DNA from 4 places in the Streptomyces sp. Qhu_M48 genome. Region 1 is predicted to be linked to each of the others. Evidence: riboswitches for the same ligand, from Rfam matches in the RefSeq annotation. Region 1 holds a riboswitch; each other region holds the start of a gene.

Region 1 (3,422 bases):
AGGCCCAGTTGGAGCGCGAGTGGCTCGACCGGCTCGGCACCGTCGCCGGCCGGGCGGACGAACTGTGCCGGTACGCCGTGCTGTTCGGCGACCCGCAGCTCGCCCTCACCGCCGTCGACCGGGTCCTGGCCGTCACCGCCGAGGAGGTGCGGGCCGCCGCCGCGGCCGCGCTGCGCCCCGACAACCGCGCGGTCCTGGTCTACGAGCCCCTGGCGACCGAGCGGGGCGACAACGGCGACGACGACGAAGAGGGAGCGGACCAGTGACCGACGCTGCCGCGTCTTTGACGAGCATGGACTTCCACCCGCAGCCGGAGCCGGGCGCCGCCCGGCCGTGGGCCTTCCCGGCCCCCGACCGCGGAGCCCTGGACAACGGCCTGACGCTGCTGACCAGCCACCGGCCCGGCCAGCAGGTCGTGGCCGTGGAGATCTTCCTGCCGGCCCCGCTGGACGCCGAGCCCGCCGGTCTCGACGGGGTCGCCACCATCATGGCCCGCGCGCTCTCCGAGGGCACGGACCAGCGCAGCGCCGAGGAGTTCGCGGCCGAGTTGGAGCGCTGCGGCGCCACGCTCGACGCGCACGCCGACCACCCGGGCGTACGGGTCTCCCTGGAGGTTCCGGTCTCCCGGCTGCCCAAGGCGCTCGGGCTGCTCTCCGAGGCCCTGATCGCGCCGGCGTTCCTCGACACCGAGATCGAGCGCCTGGTCCGCAACCGTCTGGACGAGATCCCGCACGAGACGGCCAACCCGGGCCGCCGCGCCGCCAAGCAGCTCTCCAAGGAGCTTTTCCCGGCGGAGTCCCGGATGTCCCGGCCGCGCCAGGGCACCGAGGAGACCGTCGCGGCGATCGACGCGGCCTCGGTCCGTGCCTTCTTCGAGGCGTACGTCCGGCCCGCCACGGCCACCGCCGTGGTCGTGGGCGACCTGACCGGCGTCGACCTGGACAAGGTCCTCGCGGAGACACTGGGCGCCTGGACGGGCGAGCCGGGCGAGCCGCTCCCCATGCCGCCGATCACCGCCGACGACACCGGACGGGTCGTCATCGTGGACCGTCCCGGCGCCGTCCAGACCCAGTTGCTGATCGGCCGGATCGGCTCGGACCGGCACGCCTCGGTCTGGCCGGCCCAGGTCCTGGGGACGTACTGCCTCGGCGGCACCCTCACCTCGCGGCTCGACCGGGTCCTGCGCGAGGAGAAGGGCTACACGTACGGCGTGCGGGCGTTCGGGCAGGTGCTCCGCTCCGACGCCGGGGGGAACGGCGCCTCGATGCTCGCCATCAGCGGTTCCGTGGACACCCCCAACACCGGTCCGGCCCTCGACGACCTGTGGAAGGTGCTGCGGACGCTCGCCGCGGAGGGCCTCACGGACGCCGAGCGCGAGACGGCCGTGCAGAACCTGGTGGGCGTCGCGCCGCTCAAGTACGAGACGGCGGCCTCCGTCGCCGGGACGCTCGCCGACCAGGTCGAGCAGCACCTCCCGGACGACTACCAGGCCCAGTTGTACGCGCGCCTGGCCGAGACCGGCACGGTCGAGGCGACCGCGGCCGTGGTCAGCGCGTTCCCGGTGGACCGGCTCGTCACCGTGCTCGTGGGTGACGCGGCGCAGATCGCGGAGCCGGTGCGGGCGCTCGGCATCGGTGAAGTGACCGTCGTGACGGGCTGATTCCGGCCTCTGACACGACAACGGAGGACCCCGGCGGCCTAGTTCGTCGGGGTCCTCCCTTTTGTCCGTATTGGGGGTGACGGTGATCGTTTGCCCTGTGGCATGTCTTACAAAAAGCCGGTCTGGTTGGTGATTGAAAGACGATCCGCATAGCGTCGGGCCGTCTGTTCGTCAGTTGCACGTGCCGCACCCGCGGCATCGGACAGACATCGCCGAGTCCCCGTCAGGCGCGAGCCTGGGGAGCCGGGGACCCACGTCCCTGGGGTGAATCGGGCGCCTTCGTCTCGTACGGAGGAGCTCGTAGGAGACCTTCCTGCTCCGAACCCGTCAGCTAACCCGGTAGGCGAGAGGGAAGGAAAGGATCAGCCCCTACATGGCGTTCACCCGTGCCACCGGGAAGCATCGTGGTCCGAGCCGGATGGCGCGCCGCAGCGTGGGCTTCGCCGGCGCCGCGACGCTGGCCACCACCGGCGTCATCGGAACCCTCGCCTCCCCGGCGCTCGCCGCCGACACGGAGCCCCGCTCCGCCGAGGACACCGGGCTCACCAAGGTGATCACCGAGGACTCCCTCGTCGACCGGCTCAACGCCCAGGCCGCCGCCCAGGAGCGGGAGGCCTTCGAGGCCGCCGCCAAGGCGAAGGCCCAGGCCGAGGCGGAGCGCAAGGCCGAGGCCCGCGCCAAGGAGATCCGGGCGGAGAAGGAGCGTGCCGCCCGTGAGGCCGAGCGCCGCCGCCTCGCCTCCTTCCAGCTCCCCGTCGCCGGCACGTACGTCTCCACCGGCTACCAGACCGGCGGCTCCCTCTGGTCCTCCGGCAGCCACTCCGGCATCGACTTCCACGCCGCCTACGGCAGCAGCGTCGTCTCCGTCGGTTCCGGCACCGTCGTCGAGGCCGGCTGGGGCGGCGCGTACGGCAACAACATCGTCATCCGGATGAACGACGGCACGTTCACCCAGTACGGTCACCTCGCCTCCGTCGGGGTCCACGTCGGCCAGACCGTCGAGCCCGGCCAGCGGATCGGCGTCTCCGGCTCCACCGGCAACTCGACCGGCCCGCACCTCCACTTCGAGGCGCGGTCGACCGCCGAGTACGGCTCCGACATCAACCCGGTCGCCTACCTCCGGGCGCGCGGCGTCGACGTCTGACCCGAGACCACCCGGCGCGGCGGGACCACCGCGCGTCGCAAAAGCCCCGGCTCGTACTGAGCCGGGGCTTTTCGTCGGTCAAAAGGCGGCCATATTCCGCTGGGGCATCGGAAATTCCGGCGAGCTGCAATAGAGTCGCAGATCGGGCGCAGAACAGGCGCCGCTCGAATTGACTCGCGCAGACCCAAGGCGGAGGTCGGACATGCGCATTCCCGCGCACTCGGTATGCACGGCGATCCGGGACGACATCGTCTCCGGCGTCTTCGAGCGGGGCAGCCGGCTGACCGAGGAACAGCTGGCCCGCCGGTACGGGGTGTCCCGCGTCCCGGTCCGGGAGGCCCTGCGCACCCTGGAGTCCGAGGGCTTCGTCGTCACCCGCCGCCACGCGGGCGCGCACGTCGCCGAGCCCACCGACCAGGAGGCGGCCGATCTGCTCGACATGCGGGCGCTGCTCGAACCGCTGGGGGCCGCCCGCGCCGCCCAGCGCCGCACGGAGGCCCACCTCAAGGTGTTGCGCGGCCTGGTCAGGCTCGGTCAGGAGCGGGCCAGGCGCGGCCAGGGCGAGGATCTGCGCTCCCTCGGCGGCTGGTTCCACGAGACGCTCGCACAGGCCTCCGG
Region 2 (3,422 bases), 1.5 Mb from region 1:
CCGCCGCGCTGTGGGCGGCGGGCGATCCCGAGTCCCAGGTGACCGCCGTCGTCTCACGCGGAGGCCGGCCGGACCTCGCGGCCGACCGTCTGGCCCGGGTCCGGGCTCCCACGCTCCTGGTGGTGGGAGGCCGGGACACGCCGGTCCTGGACCTCAACCGGCGGGCCCGGTCCCTGCTGCGCTGCGAGAGCCGGCTGGCCGTCGTCGACGGCGCCACGCACCTCTTCGAGGAGCCGGGCGCCCTGGAGGAGGTGGCGGAGCTCGCCACCTCCTGGTTCAGCGGGCACTTCCGGGGTCAGTAGGCCCCGTTGACCTGGTCCATCGAGCCGTACTTGTCGGCCGCGTAGTTGCAGGCGGCGGTGATGTTGGCGACCGGGTCGAACGGGTCCATCGACGTGCCGGGCACGTGATAGGCGCGGAAGGTCGGGTCGATGACCTGGAGAAGGCCCTTCGAGGGGGTGCCGGCCATCGCGTTGGAGTCCCACAGGTTGATGGCCTGCGGGTTGCCCGAGGACTCACGCATGATGTTGCGGTGGATCCCCTCGTAGGAACCGGGGATCCCGTGCTGGGCCATGACGGCCAGCGACTCGCGGATCCAGCCGTCGAGGTTGTTCGCGTACTGGGTGACGGCGACCGGGGCGGCCTGGACGGCACCGGCGGCGGAGGCCCCCGTGCCGGTGGCGGCGGGCGCGGCGGCCCGACGCTCGGAGCGGTCGGCCCGCTCGGTCGTGGAGGCCTTCTTCGCCTGGGCGGGAGCCGCCTTCGCGGAATCCTTACGAAGCGTCAGTTCAAGGCCCGGGTGAATGAGTGACGGATTGTCACCCACCACGCTCATGTTGGCCCGGTAAAGGCCCTTCCAGCCGCCCTGAATTCCCTTCTTCTGGGCGATCAGGGAAAGCGAGTCGCCGCTCACGACGGTGTAGGTACGGGCGGCGGCCGGGGCGGCGGGAGCCTTGGCGGCGGCCGGGGCCGCGGCAGGAGCGGCGGGGGCGGCGACGGCCCGGGTGGTGAATTCCGGGGCGCCGGAGACGGGCGCGGCACCGGCCGCCGCGGGGGCGATCAGCGGGAGGGCGAGGGCGACTCCACCTGTGCCGACCAGCGCGAGTCCATGGGAGACGGCGCGGCGTCGGGGGCGGCGGTGCTTACCGTGAGCAGGCATGACGGGATTCCTCTCCGGCGCCTGCGGGGTGAGCTGTCGGGTTCGGACGGGAGATGTCCGGCCGCGCGCACGCGGCTGCACCCCGAGCCGTCCCGGGATTCCGGGCCGGCGTATTCGTGGGTCCCCCGCTCCTGCCGTCGGGTGAAAAGGGAGGTATTTCGAGCGGTGGCAGGATTAGGCGATCCGCTCGAATGGAGGTGACCGTAGGCCAGTAATGCGACAGAGAACAAGAGGACCGGAGCCCCGGGCCCGGGAATTGGATCACCGAATTCGACGAATTCAAGATCGAACGCGCCGAAGGTCCCTCGAACTTCCTTGTCCGGCCCGGCATGCGCGGACTCCTGCCGCGAGCCTCGTCCCGGGAAAGTGAGTCGCGTCACCAGCGACCGTATGTCCGAATAGGGCTTTTGATTCCATAAATTAAGGAGTGGGCGGTAAAGGCCGCTTCGAAGAGGTGGACACTTGCCCTCAGAAGTCGCAAAACCGACATTCGTCGTGAAAGATGAGGTGACCCCGACCGAGGAGCTGCCCGGATGTCCCCCTCCGCCGCCCTGCTCACCCCCGACGGACTCGACCGCGAGGCCGCCGAGCTCTATGAGAGCGCCACCTGGCAGCGTGTCGTCACGGACTTGACCACCGCCCCGCCCTCCCCGCCCACGTCCCCGCCCACGCCCGTACTGTCGCCCGCGTCCTCGCCCGACGAGAGCTGGCGGGATCTGCTCACCGTGCCGGTGGACCGCCTCGTCGCGGACGCGCTCGTCGCGCTGCCGCCGTCCCCGCCGGCCGAGCACCGCCTCCCTGGCCGGATCGCGGCCGTCCTGCCCGACCGGCTGCACGCCTGGCGCCGTGTCGGCCGTCCGGATCTGCGCCCTTCGGTCCACCTCGGCTACGCGCGCCTCGTCCTGACGGAGTGGGGCTGGCAGAACGCCCCGTACAAGCTGCGTGACGCACGGGGGGCCCGGTGCGTCTGCGGAGCGCTGCTCGCCGCGCACCGGCTCGGCCACGGCAGCGCCCCGACCATGCACGAGGCCGCCGCCTGGATCATGGCCGAGCTCCGGTCGCGGGGCTGGAGCGAGCTGATCGGACCCTGGAACCGGGCTCCGGGCCGTACGGCGGCCGACGCGGTGGCCCTGCTCGACGCCACGATCCACCGCGCGGCGCGCGCGGGCCGCTGACGGCCGTGCCGATGAGCCGGGCGGTGGCCCGGAAGCCGCCCCCGGCTCATCGACGCGGGCCGCCGGGCCGCCGGGCCGCCCGGCCGCCGGCGTCAGCCGGTGACGCTCGCGGCGCCGGTCTCGATGTGGCCGGTGTACCGGCGCGACCAGGTGCCGTCGATGTCGACGACGATCGTGAAGTCGTACCAGCCGTTGTGGAGGGCCACCGCGTTGAAGAAGTCCTCCCGCGTGGAGTTCGCCGGGACCGTGTACGTCCACGGGCCGTCCGTACGGTAGGCGTTCGAGCGGATCGTGAAGGTCACCGGTCCCGCTGAGGTGTTGCTCATCCGGAACCAGAGCGCCGTCCGGCCCGTACCCGCCTCGGGCGCGAACCGGGCCGCCACCTCGACCGCCTTGCCCGCCTTGGAGGCGTCCCCGAGGAAGCGGCGCAGGAAGCGGTTGGGGCCCATCATCGAGATGTCGTACTTGCCCGATCCCGACCCGGTGCCGATGTTGAAGTAGTCGGTCGCCGTGGCGCCCGGGTCGACCGTGTACTGCCAGGCGGCCGTGTCGCGGTGCTGGTGCGGGTGGATCGAGAAATGGGCCGCCCGCTTGGCCTCCGCTCCCTGGTTCGCCATCGAGAACCAGGCCAGGATCTTGCCCGCGGACCCGAACTCGAAGCGGTCGAGGTTGCCGTTCACCTGGTAGGGGAGGGCGCGCGCCGGGCGGGTGCCCGACTCCTGCGCGGGCAGGGTGTTGTTCTGCGGGGCCGGGTTCGGCAGCGGCTTGCAGGTGGCCTGGCCGATCACCTTCGCCGTGGAGGGAAGGCCGGCCGGCACGCCGTACACCGGGTGGGCGAAGTCGAAGACGCCGGTCAGGTCACCCGTCACCTTCCGTCGCCAGGCGCTGATGTTGGGGCAGGCGGCGGGCGTGCCGAGCGCGGACGTCCAGGTCTCCATGAAGCGAAGCACGGAGGTGTGGTCGAAGACCTCGGAGCTCACCCAGCCGCCCCGGGTCCACGGGGACATGACAAGCATCGGGACGCGGAAGCCGAGGCCGATCGGCACGCCGTCGAGGTACTCGCCCGGGGTGCCCGGGGGAGCGACCGG
Region 3 (3,422 bases), 710 kb from region 1:
GCGACCCCCGGCGGGGCCGAGCTGCTCTTCGTCCACACACTGATGCAGAGCCCCGCGGCCGAACTGTGCCTCGGCGACGGCCCCCCGCACCGGCGCTGACCCCGTACCCCTCTCATACGTGCATCCCCTTCGAAAGAAAAGGACCGAGATGTCCGAGAAGTCACGACCTGTCACCGGCGAGGAGCGCGAGGAAGGCAAGTTCCCCAAAGGGCTGGTCCTCCGCCTCTTCGCGTACCTGGTCGCCGGGCACCTCTTCGCCGGCTTCCTCTACCTGCTCTTCATGCTGGGCGGGCAGAACCAGTAGTGCGCCGCGGGCTCACGCCTCCGTGAGCAGGCGCTCCCGCAGGCGCTCGCGGGTCTCCGGGGCCAGCTTCAGGCCCTCCGCGAGGTAGGCGTCCACCGAACCCCAGGTCGCCTCGATCATCTCGAAGGCGCCCCGCAGGTACTCCACCCGCGCGTCGAACAGCGGGCTCAGCAGCTCCATCACCTCGGGTGACATCGCGTCCGCGTCGGTGGAGCTGCGGCGCACCTTGTAGCGGCGGTGCGGGTCGTTCGACTTCACGTAGTCCGCCTCGATCGCCTCCCGCTCGACCCCGACGGCGAGCAGGGTGATCGCGATGGAGAGCCCGGCGCGGTCCTTTCCGGCCGCGCAGTGCATCAGCGCGGGGAGGCTGTCCTCCGCCAGGGCGTGCAGGATCCGGCTGTGCTCCGCGGTCCGCTCGACCACCATCTTCCGGTACGAGTCGGACATTCGGGCCGCGGCCTTGCCCTCGCCGAGGATCTCCCGCAGCTGCTCGATGTCGCCGTCGCGGACCAGCTTCCAGAACTCCTTGCCGTCGGCCGGGTCGTTGAGCGGTATGTTCACGTTCCGCACGCCGGGCAGGTCCACGTCAGGTCCCTCGACCTTCCGGTCCGCCAGGTTCCGGTAGTCGAAGACGGTGTGGAGTCCCAGCGAGTCGAGGAAGGCGACGTCCGCCTCGGTGGCGTGGGCGAGGTGGCCGCTGCGGTAGAGGCGGCCGGGGCGCACGGCGCGCCCGTCCGTCGTCGGGAGGCCGCCCACGTCCCGGAAGTTGCGGACCTCCGCCAGCTCGGGTTCGTTCGCCTCGACGGGCGGGACCTGCGGCAGCTGCTGCGTCACGGATGCTCCTGGTGATCGACGTTCGGGTGCCCCGACACGAGGTCGGTTCCAGGGGCAATCATCCAGCCGGGACGGTCTCGGCGCACCCCCCTGGATGGGAATGGGTGATCTGTCCGAATTGAGGCCTTGCGTATAACGCGCCCTGGTTACAGGCGAGATGAGCCGCGGCGCGTGAGCAGGGTCATAGAAGTGACGGATCGTGGCCGAAGGCCCGAAGCAATTGCCGTACGGAAAAAGGAAATCGAAGGACCGTCATCGACGGAGGGTGACCGGAATTCCGGGCGGAGGGGCGGGCGGGGAAAGCCGGCGGAAATCAGTGGCTTGTTCGCGCCGACCCCGCTCGTCTAGCGTCACCGTCAATCCGGTCGGACCGCCGAATCCTGCCACCGTCCGGAATTCCACTCATCCCATGCGTGGCAGGAGCGGGGGACCCAGGAAGTACGCCGGTCCCGCGAAGCAGGACGGCTCGGGGTGAAGCCGCGTGGACACGTGGCCGGGCATCTCCAGTCCGAACCCGACAGCTCACCTCGCAGGCGCCGGAGAGGAATTCGCCATGCCCGCGAAGGGTAAGCACCGCCGTACCAAGTCCAACCCCCTGACCCGCGGAATCGTCGCCGCCGGTACGGGAGGCGCCGTCGTCGCCCTCCCGCTCCTCGGTGCCACCGGGGCCCACGCCGCCACGCCGGCCGCCGCTCCCGGACAGGCCGTCACGGCCGCCGTCCAGGTGAAGGCGCCCGCCGCCGCCCAGGCCGCGCCCACCGCCAAGGCCAAGCCGAAGACGTACTCCGTCGTGAGCGGCGACTACCTGTCGAAGATCGCCGAGGAGCACCACCTCACCGGCGGCTGGCAGAAGCTGTACGCGGACAACCGCCAGGTCGTCGGCGAGAACCCCTCGCTCATCCTGCCCGGCATGAAGCTCACGCTCGGCGCGAAGAGCGCCGCCCCGGCCGCCGCACCGAAGAGCGCCGCGCCCAAGGCCGCCCCCAAGAGCTCCGCGAAGACCTCCGCCAAGAACAACGACGAGGCCCCCCGCGCCTCGCGTGGCGCCGAGCGCTCCGCCGCCCCGGCCGCGAGCACGGAGTCCTCGGGCTCCACCTCGACGTCCTCGGGCTCCTCCACCTCCGGCGCCTCGGCCTCCGCGTCCGGCTGGGTCGCCCCGGTCGGCGGCGGCGTCTCCACCCCGTACCGCGCCTCCGGCTCCATGTGGTCCTCCGGCTACCACACGGGTGCCGACTTCATCGCCTCCTCCGGTACCACCGTCCGCGCCGTCGGCGCCGGCACGGTCGTCTCGGCCGGCTGGAGCGGTTCGTACGGCAACGAGGTCGTCATCCAGCACGCCGACGGCAACTACTCCCAGTACGCCCACCTCTCCTCGCTCTCCGTCTCGTCCGGCCAGGCCGTCACCGGCGGCCAGCAGATCGGCCTCTCCGGTTCCACCGGCAACTCCACCGGTCCGCACCTGCACTTCGAGATCCGTACCTCGCCGAGCTACGGCTCCGACGTCGACCCGCTGGCCTACCTGCGCCAGCACGGCGTCTCCATCTGACGCACACCTGTCACCCGACTGGCCCGGCACCCCGTGCCGGGCCGCTCGGCGTGCCCAGGTCTATTCCGGCTTGGCAAATTCTTTATCGGTGGCATATGTCACCCAGCGTCAACCCCTCCTTACGGTCGCGTAGGTCACATCCGAAAGGGAAGGATGTGCTCCCGTGGCAGACGATTCGAGATCAAGAGACAAGAACGCATTCGGGTCGTACGCGGCGATCGGTGACAGCTTCACCGAGGGCGTCGGAGACCCCGGACCCGGCGGGACGTACGTCGGCTGGGCGGACCGCCTCGCGGTGCTGCTCGCCGACCAGTTGCCGGTGCACGACGCCTTCCGCTACGCCAACCTGGCCGTACGCGGGCGCCTCCTCGACCAGATCGTGGCGGAACAGGTCCCCCGGGCGAAGGAACTCGCCCCCGACCTGGTGACCTTCTGCGCCGGCGGGAACGACATCATCCGCCCCGGCTCGGACCCCGACGACGTCGCCGAGCGCTTCGAGCGCGCCGTCGCCGAACTGACCTCAGCCGTCGGCACCGTCATGGTGACCACCGGCTTCGACACCCGTGACGTGCCCGTGCTCCGGCACCTGCGCGGCAAGATCGCCACCTACACCGCCCACGTCCGGGCCATCGCCGACCGCTACGACTGCCCGGTCCTCGACCTGTGGTCCCTGAGGTCCGTCCAGGACCGGCGGGCCTGGGACAACGACCGGCTGCACCTCTCGGCCGAGGGGCACAC
Region 4 (3,422 bases), 5.3 Mb from region 1:
CGGGCCCGTGGAGATGGCCACCTGGCGGTACGCCACGCAGCCGTTGACCATCGGCGGGCAGGAGATCCCGGCGGGGGACCCGGTGCTCGTGGTGCTCGCCGCCGCCGACCGGGACCCGGAGCGGTTCGACGGGCCGGACACCCTCGAGCTCGCGCGGCGCGACAACCAGCACCTCGGGTACGGGCACGGCATCCACTACTGCCTGGGCGCACCGCTCGCCCGCCTGGAGGGGCAGACCGCGCTCGCCACCCTGCTGACTCGCCTGCCGGACCTGCGACTTGCCGCCGATCCGGCCGAACTGCGCTGGCGTGGCGGGCTCATCATGCGGGGATTGCGCACGCTTCCGGTGGAGTTCTCCCCTTCCGTACGGGTCCACTGAACTGACGTGGCGTCAGAACTGTGATCTTCGCGTGATCGCGGGTCCATCGACTTGTGATGAGTGTTCGAATGCGGCTACGTTTCGCCGCAGTCTCAGCCGTCACGAGTCACATCCGTCACGCGAAAGGCGCATCTATGCGTTCCGGGAACGGACGACACCGTCGCCCCCGTCAGGCCCCCGCCATCGTCGTCGCCGCGGGCGTGACCGGATCCGCCATGGCGCTGCCTCTGCTCGCCACCGGATCCGCGTCCGCCGCGGACGCGGCCACCTGGGACCGGGTCGCCGAGTGCGAGTCCGGCGGTCAGTGGAGTGCCAACTTCGGCAACGGCATGTACGGCGGCCTCCAGTTCACCCAGGACAGCTGGGAGCGCAACGGCGGCCTCGCCTACGCGCCCAGCCCCGACCTGGCCAGCCGCGGCCAGCAGATCGCCGTGGCCGAGAAGGCCCTCGCCAAGGGCAGCACCGAGTGGGCCACCTGCGCGCCGATCGCCGGCCTGACGAACGACGGAAAGGCCACCGGGGTGAACCCTGGACCCACGTCCGTCCCGACGACCCCGGCCGCCGTCCCGGAGTCGAGCTGGAACACGGGACTCCCCGAGGCCTCCACGGCCACCAAGGGCTCCACGGGGGCCGGCAAGGCCGCCGAGTCCCCGCGGAAGGCCACCGGGCCGGTCTCGCCGACCGCGCCCGTGTCGCCCACGGCGCCCGCCACGTCCGTCCCGCCGACCGTGCCCGTCACGCCGACCGCGCCGGTGAGCCCCACCGCTCCGGCGGACTCGGCAGGCCCCTCCGCGCCGACCACCCCGAGCACGCCCGATACGTCCGTTACGCCCGGTACGCCGGAAGGTGACGAGACGTCGGCCTCGCCCGGCACCGGCAAGCACCGGGGCGACGCGGCTCCGGATGAAACCGACAAGAAGGGCAGTGCCGCCGAATCCGGTAGACATGCCTCGAGCAAGGACAAGCCGGCCGAAGAGTCCGAGGTGGCCCCCGTGACCGACGAAGCGACCAACAGGGACGCAACGGACAGTCAGGGCACTTCGGACGCGTACACCGTGCGGCCGGGCGACAGCCTGTCCGACATTGCACAGGAGAACGAACTCCCCGGAGGCTGGACCGCCCTCTATGACGCCAACCGGCGGACCGTGGGCATCGATCCGGACCTCATCCTGCCTGGTCAGAGCCTCGATCTGACGAACGGTTCGCCCGCGCCGGCGGTATGATTAGGGGTCAAATGTCCGGTTCTGGGTAAGTGAGACATGGGTCTCTTCGCCCCAACTGGCGTGTCGCGTCCGCGAAGTTTGCTCCCGTCACCTCTCACCTGCGCAAACACTCCCCACCGGAAGGCAAGGAGGGGCGATATTTCCGCAATGCGCCTCTTTGAACTTCCGGTGGGTCTGTGTCTACGGTCATCACCGCTCGCCACCGCGGGCCCCGTCGACCGAAACGCCGAATCCTGCCGTCGGCCGATGGGAACAGTCGTCGCGTAAGCGCCGAAGGCAGGAGTGGGGGACCCAAGGTAAGTGCCGGTCCCGGCCGTTGAGACAGACGGCCGACGATCGGCTTGGGGTGAAGCCGCGTGCTAGGACACGCGGCCGGGCAACTCTTCCGGCCCGAACCCGACAGCTCACCTCACAGGCGTCGGTGAGGAGAATCTCCATGCTGTTTTCCGGTAAGGGCAAACACCGCCGTCCCTCCAAGGCCACCCAGGTCGTCACGCTCGTCGGCGTCACCGGTGTCGCCGTCGCCGCCCCGCTGATGACCGCGGGCACCGCCTCGGCCGCCACGGCCTCCGAGTGGGACCGCGTCGCCCAGTGCGAGTCCGGCGGCAACTGGTCCATCAACACGGGCAACGGCTACTACGGCGGCCTGCAGTTCTCGGCCTCCACCTGGGCCGCGTACGGCGGCACCGCCTACGCCTCGACCGCCAACCAGGCGTCGAAGTCCCAGCAGATCGCCATCGCCGAGAAGGTCCTCGCGGGCCAGGGCAAGGGCGCGTGGCCGAGCTGCGGCGTGGGCCTCTCCGGCGCCTCGTACGACGGCGGCGCCGCCGAGAGCGCGCCGCAGCAGAACACCCAGCAGCCGCAGCAGGAGCGGAAGGCCGAGCAGCCGACCACCCGCAGCGAGCAGCGCCAGGCCCCGAAGAAGGCGACGCAGCAGCAGGCCGCGCCGAAGGCCGCCGCCAAGAAGACCGTCACCACGCCGACCGGCAAGACGGTCAAGAAGGGTGACGGCGAGTACAAGGTCACCACCGGCGACACCCTCAGCAAGATCGCTCAGACGCAGGGCGTGAAGGGCGGCTGGGCCAAGCTCTTCGAGCTGAACAAGGACGTCGTCGAGAACGCCGACCTCATCTACCCGGGCCAGCAGCTCCACCTGAAGTGAGCCCGGCGGTCCGCGTGAGTCCGGCGGCTCACGAGGACCCCACGACCCTCCCGCGGTGACCACCCCGACCCGGCGCGCCCTTCCCCGTGCGCGCCGGGCCGGGGTTCCCCCGTTTCGGGAGGACCTGACGGTTACCGCCCAGTAGATTCGGGGTCCTTCGTCCCCAGATGCATGCCCTTGGGTCCTTTTTCGTCCCAGGGGGCGGGCGCCCGGCTGGCCGGAGCCCCCGAGCCGGTTAGGCTCTTGTCGCAAGGCCGAGCGACCCTGCACCGGTCCTGCGTCACATCCAGCGTCACATCCCAAAAAGGAGATGCTCGTGCCGTCCATCGACGTCGTCGTAGCCCGGGAAATCCTGGACTCCCGAGGCAACCCCACGGTCGAGGTCGAGGTCGGCCTCGACGACGGCAGCACCGGCCGTGCTGCTGTTCCGTCCGGCGCCTCCACCGGTGCGTTCGAGGCCATCGAGCTTCGCGACGGTGACCCGAACCGCTACCTGGGCAAGGGTGTCGAGAAGGCCGTCCTCGCCGTCATCGAGCAGATCGGCCCGGAGCTCGTCGGCTACGACGCCACCGAGCAGCGCCTGATCGACCAGGCCATGTTCGACCTGGACGCCACCGAGAACAAGGGCTCGCTCGGCGCCAACGCCATCCTCGGCGTC

The links. A riboswitch is a leader RNA that binds a small molecule or an ion and turns the genes downstream of it on or off. The one in region 1 is predicted to bind cyclic di-AMP.
Region 2: it holds a riboswitch for cyclic di-AMP, as region 1 does, so the genes downstream of both, ACRRSS_RS20050 (LysM peptidoglycan-binding domain-containing protein) here and ACRRSS_RS26705 (M23 family metallopeptidase) in region 1, are expected to answer to the same signal.
Region 3: it holds a riboswitch for cyclic di-AMP, as region 1 does, so the genes downstream of both, ACRRSS_RS23655 (M23 family metallopeptidase) here and ACRRSS_RS26705 (M23 family metallopeptidase) in region 1, are expected to answer to the same signal.
Region 4: it holds a riboswitch for cyclic di-AMP, as region 1 does, so the genes downstream of both, ACRRSS_RS03250 (transglycosylase family protein) here and ACRRSS_RS26705 (M23 family metallopeptidase) in region 1, are expected to answer to the same signal.

The regions. Positions count from the first base shown of each region.
Region 1 is NZ_CP195432.1:5,952,182-5,955,603, reverse strand. It holds gene ACRRSS_RS26715 (M16 family metallopeptidase) at 1-266, shown strand, start outside; gene ACRRSS_RS26710 (M16 family metallopeptidase) at 293-1,660, shown strand; cyclic di-AMP (ydaO/yuaA leader) riboswitch at 1,861-2,021, shown strand; gene ACRRSS_RS26705 (M23 family metallopeptidase) at 2,034-2,804, shown strand; gene ACRRSS_RS26700 (GntR family transcriptional regulator) at 3,007-3,422, shown strand, end outside.
Region 2 is NZ_CP195432.1:4,416,000-4,419,421, reverse strand. It holds gene ACRRSS_RS20055 (phosphoribosyltransferase family protein) at 1-302, shown strand, start outside; gene ACRRSS_RS20050 (LysM peptidoglycan-binding domain-containing protein) at 296-1,159, opposite strand; cyclic di-AMP (ydaO/yuaA leader) riboswitch at 1,165-1,321, opposite strand; gene ACRRSS_RS20045 (DUF6197 family protein) at 1,693-2,334, shown strand; gene ACRRSS_RS20040 (phosphocholine-specific phospholipase C) at 2,427-3,422, opposite strand, start outside.
Region 3 is NZ_CP195432.1:5,237,556-5,240,977, reverse strand. It holds gene ACRRSS_RS23670 (helix-turn-helix domain-containing protein) at 1-99, shown strand, start outside; gene ACRRSS_RS23665 (DUF6126 family protein) at 149-304, shown strand; gene ACRRSS_RS23660 (tyrosine-protein phosphatase) at 317-1,138, opposite strand; cyclic di-AMP (ydaO/yuaA leader) riboswitch at 1,528-1,687, shown strand; gene ACRRSS_RS23655 (M23 family metallopeptidase) at 1,692-2,684, shown strand; gene ACRRSS_RS23650 (SGNH/GDSL hydrolase family protein) at 2,848-3,422, shown strand, end outside.
Region 4 is NZ_CP195432.1:639,853-643,274, forward strand. It holds gene ACRRSS_RS03240 (cytochrome P450 family protein) at 1-379, shown strand, start outside; gene ACRRSS_RS03245 (transglycosylase family protein) at 514-1,602, shown strand; cyclic di-AMP (ydaO/yuaA leader) riboswitch at 1,861-2,035, shown strand; gene ACRRSS_RS03250 (transglycosylase family protein) at 2,039-2,764, shown strand; gene eno (phosphopyruvate hydratase) at 3,075-3,422, shown strand, end outside.